DNA from 2 places in the Bacillus cereus group sp. RP37 genome. Region 1 is predicted to be linked to the other one. Evidence: riboswitches for the same ligand, from Rfam matches in the RefSeq annotation. Region 1 holds a riboswitch; the other holds the start of a gene.

Region 1 (3,425 bases):
GATGGATACATCACTTCATCGATCTGATTAGTATAGGGGAATATCAATCTATGTTTGAGTTCTTTTATGCTAAGGAGGATGAGGTACATGGAACTAACACTTATTTGTGTTGGAGAAGAAAGCAAGGTAAATAGTTTAATAGATTTAGTAGCATTTCAACATGAGTTAATTATTTTTACAGCAAATGAAGAGATAGCGGCTGAAGTGAGGAATTGTGGGTTTGATTGGACGTATAGTTGTAGTAGGGAGCAGGATTTTACTAGTATTTGTGAGTGTATTAAGAAGGTGATTTTACTAGGGGATGAGCTTCCAATTATTAGTTTCTTTACAGAACACATTCGCTTTTCTTTTCAAGCACCTATTACTGTTGTTACAAGGAATAAACGATATCCAGCGAGGCTCTATGAAACAATTGGAGCTACATTTGTCGTGTTTACAAATTGTGATAATATTTCTTTTTTATTTTTTGAATAGGGCGGGGGAGAAGAAGATGAAGGTGTTGTTATTAGGAGATATAGCGAATCGTTGGGCGGTATCGGTAGAGCGAGTTCAAGAATTGGTGATGCTTGATCCTATTTTTCCAAGGCCCTATATTATATTGCCATCGAAAGACGCTTTATATTTAAAAACAGATGTTATCGAATATGAGCAACTACATGCAGAATTGTCACAAGTTTATATTCGCGGGAGAAATTTACGTGCTTTTTTACGAGGAGAATAAATAGTGAATAAAAAAGAGCGAATGCTAAGTGCAACAAGCTATGCACTTCATGTCATTCGCTCTTTTTATTTCGTATTTAAAAGATCATTTATGTGAAAAAGAAAGAAAAGACGAGAAAACAGATGAAAGAATATTAATAATACTCAATGTAAGCGTTTAAATAGACGGATATTTTCTTATTTTCAGTAATTTGCCTCTTTACAAGTGAAATATAGAGGAGTATATTTACTCTCATAAATCATTCATAAAATTTCCAAAAAAACCTAAAATCGCTGAGTTCCAGAAATGGAGCGGGGGAACCAATTTTGTGCATCGTCACTTGGGGTGAATCTTTCAGTTTTGAAAGTAGGGCTACTCTTTAGGCCCGAATCCGACAGCTAACCTCGTAAGCGTTTAGAGAGGAGGTTTACTTTGTGTTGTTCATTTCGAACACTAAGTAGAGCTTAGTGTTCTTTTTTTGATAACTTAATGGTAAATTTTAACAAAAGTGAGGGGTAGTTATGTTAGATGTTGTAATGATCGGGATTTTTGTTGTGTTAGTCGCATCGATGGCAAGTCTTGCAAGTTGGTCAGATAAAGTTGTGAAAGAAGGGAAGCAATCATGATGATTGCCTTATCGGTTATTGTTGCAGCAATTACGGTGTACTTAGTGTATGCATTATTAAATCCAGAGAAGTTTTAATTAGGGGGAATCATTCATTATGATTTGGGTCGCAGTTGTTATTACCATGCTGTTGTTTATTCTTGTGGCAAAGCCAATGGGGATATATTTAGAGAAAGCCTTTCAAGGTAGTCAAAAGCTAGATAAAGTATTCGGGCCTTTTGAAAAACTTATTTTTAAAATTACGGGTGTAAAAGAATACAATCAAACGTGGAAACAGTACGCATTGTCATTAGTTTTATTAAATGGATTTATGATTGTTGTCGTATATTTCATTTTTAGACTACAAGGAGTATTGCCATTAAATCCAGCACACATTGAAGGAATGGAGCCTACGCTTGCCTTTAATACAGCAATTAGTTTTATGGCTGATACAAACTTACAGCATTATAGCGGTGAAAATGGTTTATCTTATTTATCACAATTAATCGGAATTACATTTTTAATGTTTGCAGCACCGGCAACGACGTTAGCACTCGTTATGGCATTTATAAGAGGGCTCGCTGGAAAAGAACTCGGTAACTTTTTCGTTGATTTTACGAGAGCACTAATGAGAGTATTTCTTCCTATCGCATTTATTGCGGCGCTAGTCTTTGTCACACTCGGTGTACCACAAACGTTAGACGGTGCAGTTACGGCACAAACGATTGATGGGGCAAAGCAAAGTATATTACGCGGGCCAGTTGCATCATTTGTTTCCATTAAGGAACTTGGGAATAACGGCGGTGGATTTTTCGGAGCAAACTCTACACATCCTTTTGAAAATCCAGGACAAATGAGTAATATTTTGCAAATGATGCTTATGATGCTATTGCCAACAGCACTTCCATTTACGTACGGACGAATGATAGGGAATAAAAAACAAGGTCGTATCCTATTCGTATCACTATTTATGGTGTTTTTACTTGGATTTATAACGATTACGACATCGGAATTACATGGAAATCCAGCGTTAAATGGAATGGGTATCGAACATGTACAAGGAAGTACAGAAGGAAAAGAAGTACGATTCGGAACTGTATTTTCTTCACTATACGCAACAGTAACGACAGCTGCTGAAACAGGGGCTGTTAATACGATGCATGATACATTAACACCAATTGGCGGTCTAGTTCCACTCGTAAATATGATGTTAAACACAGTATATGGCGGTGTTGGAGCAGGTTTTGTAAACATTATTATGTATGCCATTATTGCAGTATTTATATCTGGTTTAATGGTTGGACGGACACCGGAGTTTTTAGGTAAGAAAATTGAAGGTAAGGAAATGAAATTAATTGCGGTAACGATTTTATTCCATCCATTGCTTATTTTAGGATTTTCAGCATTAGCTCTTTCAACAAGTTTAGGAACAGATGCTATCTCACATTCCGGTTTCCACGGTTTAACGCAAGTTGTATATGAATACACATCGTCAGCTGCGAATAACGGATCTGGATTTGAAGGTTTAGCAGATAATACACCGTTTTGGAATATTACAACTGGTTTAGTTATGTTTTTAGGACGCTATTTCAGTTTAATTACGATGTTAGCTGTGGCAGCTTCGTTGAAAGAGAAGACGGTAGTACCAGAAACAGTCGGAACGTTCCGTACAGATAATGGTTTATTTGGTGGCATCTTCATCGGAACGATTGTAATTGTCGGTGCGTTAACATTCTTCCCGATGTTAGCACTTGGCCCAATTGCAGAATTTCTTACATTGAAGTAATGGAGGGTAAATGATGAGACCGGTAGTAGTAAAAGAAAAACAAGTAAATCAGTCACAAATACATGCTATAGAAGATGAGGTTAGACAAGCGAAAACGATGGATCGTGATATCGTAACACATGCGATGAAACAATCCTTTGCGAAATTGAATCCGAAAGTCATGATAAAGAATCCGATTATGTTCGTTGTGGAAATTGGATTTATCATTACGTTCATTTTATCGTTTCTTCCAAGTAGTGCTAGTAGTGTACCAGGATGGTTTAATATAACAGTTTCTCTCATTCTCTTATTTACAGTTTTATTTGCTAACTTTGCAGAGGCGTTAGCAGAAGGGC
Region 2 (3,425 bases), 1.0 Mb from region 1:
GAAATATCCATATATCACAACAAAAACTCCTACTTACTTATAGATTTAAAAATTATATCAGTATATCTTTTAGGTTCATATGCAATTATGCATAGCGTATACACAAAAAGGATAGCTTCACTTTCGTAAAGCTATCCTTAAAAAATCTTCTTACTTTTTCAAATGATATGGAACTGTTGTAATAACAACATTTCTTTTATAGAGTAAATACGCACGAATGAGTAAACTAGACTGATTATGAAGAATGTTATGCCAACCTTTTTTCGGAATGAACTGTGGTATAACGACAGTAACTCGGTAATTTGATTCACTCGCTTTATATTGCACTGTATCAATAAACTTTGTTAGCGGTTGAATAATACTTCTATAGTGAGAATGTAAGGTAACAAGTCTTACTTCAGGTTGCCACTTCTTCCATTTCTCTTCAAATTTCTTTTCCTCTTCTCTGTCAAAAGCAACATATACAGCGATAACTTGATCTGCAGAAAGAGCCTTCGCATAGTTTAATGAATTTTCCACTACATGAGTCATACCTGCTACAGGAACGACAATTACATTTCCCTCAATTGGAACAAGTGGTTCACAAGTTTTTAAACTTAATTGATCGCCCACTGCATCGTAATGCTTCTTAACTCTATGGAACAAGAAGATGATGGCAGGTAAGAAAATAAGGATTGACCAAACTTGTGCAAATTTAGTTAAAAAGAACATGCTCATTACGATAAAACTAATAATTGCACCAATTAAATTAACCGTTAATCTCAAAGCCCATCCTTCAGGTTTTTCACGAAGCCATTTTAATACCATACCCGTTTGAGAAAGTGTAAATGGAATAAATACACCTACTGCATATAACGGGATTAAATGTTCTGTTTGCCCTTGGAAAGCTACAATTAAAATAATCGAAGCTATCCCAAGTATAATAATACCGTTTGAGTAACCTAGGCGGTCTCCTCTAATCGTAAACATTCTCGGTATAAATTTGTCTTTTGCAAGGTTAACTGCTAATAGTGGAAATGCAGAATAACCTGTATTAGCAGCAAGAATTAATATTAAAGCAGTTGTACCTTGTATGAAATAGTACATGAAATTACGTCCAAAAGTTTGTTCAGCAATTTGTGAAACAACTGTTACTTCCTTACTTGGATTAATTCCGTAATAATAAGCTAAAAAGACAATTCCTGAAAATAAAACGGCAAGTAATGCACCCATTGCAAGCAATGTTTTCGCTGCATTGTTAGGTGCAGGATCCTTAAAGTTTGGAATTGCGTTAGAGATTGCCTCAACACCTGTTAAAGCCGAACTACCCGATGCAAATGCTCGTAGCAGTAAGAACAAACTAATTCCGGCAACCGGCGTTCCAATCGGCGTGTGTAAAGTCGGTGAAACGTGACCAGTTAAAATATTGTATATCCCTACCCCAATTAATATAAATAGTGCTAGAACGAATAAATAAACCGGATATGCTAAAACGGAAGCTGATTCCGTTACCCCTCTTAAATTTAAAATAGTAATAAATATAACAAATATAATCGCAATGATTACATTATGTGCATGTAAACTAGGAAAAGCTGATGTGAGCGCATCTGTACCTGCAGACACACTTACTGCAACAGTTAAAATATAATCGACTAATAAAGATCCTCCAGCTATTAACCCTGGATTCATCCCTAAATTTTCTTTTGATACAACATACGCGCCCCCGCCATGCGGATAAGCAAAAATAATTTGACGATAAGATAAAATAAGGGCTGTCAATAATACTAATACCCCGATAGCGATCGGAATTGAATACCAATAAGCAATCGCTCCAAGACCTGCTAAAGCAATTAAAATTTGCTCTGGTCCATATGCAACCGATGACAATGCGTCAGAAGATAAAATGGCTAACGCCTTCGTTTTATTAAGCTTCTGCTCTCCTAACTCAGTTGATTTTAACGGTCTTCCAATTAAAAATCTTTTAATAGATGAAACCAATACTGTCCACTCTCCAATAATTTTGTACGAACGATGCTGCTTGTTACAGCCAGCCAACTATTTCTTCAGAAAACAAAAAATGTCTACAAGCCATAGCGAAATAGACTTGTAGACATTATTTTTTTTGTCGCACAAGCTCCACCTTCCTTCTCAATATAACGCTTACGAGGTTAGCTGTCGGATTCGGGCCTATGAGTAGCCCTACCTTTTTCAAGGATTCACCCCATCGGATTAAGAACTAATCCGTAAGAACGGGTCCCCCGTACCATGCGGTTTCAGCGATTTAGAAAATTGAAACTGTGGATTATAATACTCCTTTATTTTCAAAATGTAAACAAAAATTTTGAAAAAGAAAAAATTTAAAATGATTGCGCATAATCCGCCGGTAAATATACATAATGAATACTAAAAAATCGATAAAGGAGACCCATATGTCTAAAGAAAAGAAGCCTATTTTTTCCGATTCCTATTTAGATGCGTTAGCAAATGAAATTAATCAATTATACGGTAAACGTGAACAGGAAATAAATTTGACAGATAGAACGAAAAGAAATAAATAATTTGTCATAAAAAAAGAAAGCAATACACTTATATATTGCTTTCTTTTTTATTTTTTCATACATCCAATTCTATTTCTGATCTGTTAAAGGTCATTTCTTCATACACTTTCAAATTTTGATATACTGCTCCTAATAATGGTGCTTCTATAGAAAATTGTTCTGCTACATCTAGTAAGTATCCTTGTAAGTGCTTCCCTTCAATGGACGAACCTTTTTCCATATCACGCTGCATTGATGACTTCATATCATACGAAATTTTATCAATTGTTTTCATATGTTCCTGGGCAATACCATCCTTAACTGGAGCTTTCATAGACCTCATGATTTGCACACATTCTTCAAATAAGTTTCGGATAAATTCGTGTCCACCTTCACTTTCACGAATCGGTCCTATTGGTGCACGCATTAATGTCGTCACACCCGACATTACAGTAATAAATAAATATTTATGCCACATATCTTGCGTAATATTTTCACTTAAAACAAAACTAGATTTCGTACCTGCAAATGCTTTAGAAATATGCTTTATTCTCTCTGAACCTTGAAGCTTGATTTCTCCAAACAGAAGTCTGTTGGCAGCACTCGTTTGTACAATTTCTCCTTGATCGTTTAACGTCGTCTCGATAAAGCATAAACCACCAATTACTTTTTCCACACCAAATTCCTTTTGTAATTGTGATAAATGAGCGATACCATTTAACAATGGAATGATGACAGTTTTTTCGCTAACATAGGGCTTCAAATCTTGAATTGCCTCGTTTAAGTGATACGCTTTTGTTGAAAATAAAATGACATCAAATGGAGCAGTTCGATCTTCTTTCGTTATTAATTTCGGTTGGAAGGAAAAATCCCCGTTAACACTTCGGATTACAAGTCCTCTTTCCTCCA

What was found. Region 1 has a riboswitch for cyclic di-AMP ahead of QCI44_RS24430 (SipW-dependent-type signal peptide-containing protein). Riboswitches for the same ligand answer to the same signal wherever they lie in the genome.
Region 2: linked by a shared signal. The riboswitch ahead of QCI44_RS18995 (APC family permease) and the one ahead of QCI44_RS24430 (SipW-dependent-type signal peptide-containing protein) in region 1 are both predicted to bind cyclic di-AMP.

What each region holds. Positions count from the first base shown of each region.
Region 1 covers NZ_JARVHP010000001.1:4,619,645-4,623,069, reverse strand. Annotated here, with positions in the region: gene QCI44_RS24440 (hypothetical protein) at 88-474, shown strand; gene QCI44_RS24435 (hypothetical protein) at 491-721, shown strand; cyclic di-AMP (ydaO/yuaA leader) riboswitch at 982-1,127, shown strand; gene QCI44_RS24430 (SipW-dependent-type signal peptide-containing protein) at 1,222-1,326, shown strand; gene kdpF (K(+)-transporting ATPase subunit F) at 1,323-1,403, shown strand; gene kdpA (potassium-transporting ATPase subunit KdpA) at 1,423-3,090, shown strand; gene kdpB (potassium-transporting ATPase subunit KdpB) at 3,104-3,425, shown strand, end outside.
Region 2 covers NZ_JARVHP010000001.1:3,598,435-3,601,859, forward strand. Annotated here, with positions in the region: gene QCI44_RS18995 (APC family permease) at 151-1,977, opposite strand; cyclic di-AMP (ydaO/yuaA leader) riboswitch at 2,122-2,268, opposite strand; gene QCI44_RS19000 (hypothetical protein) at 2,409-2,537, shown strand; gene panE (2-dehydropantoate 2-reductase) at 2,593-3,425, opposite strand, start outside.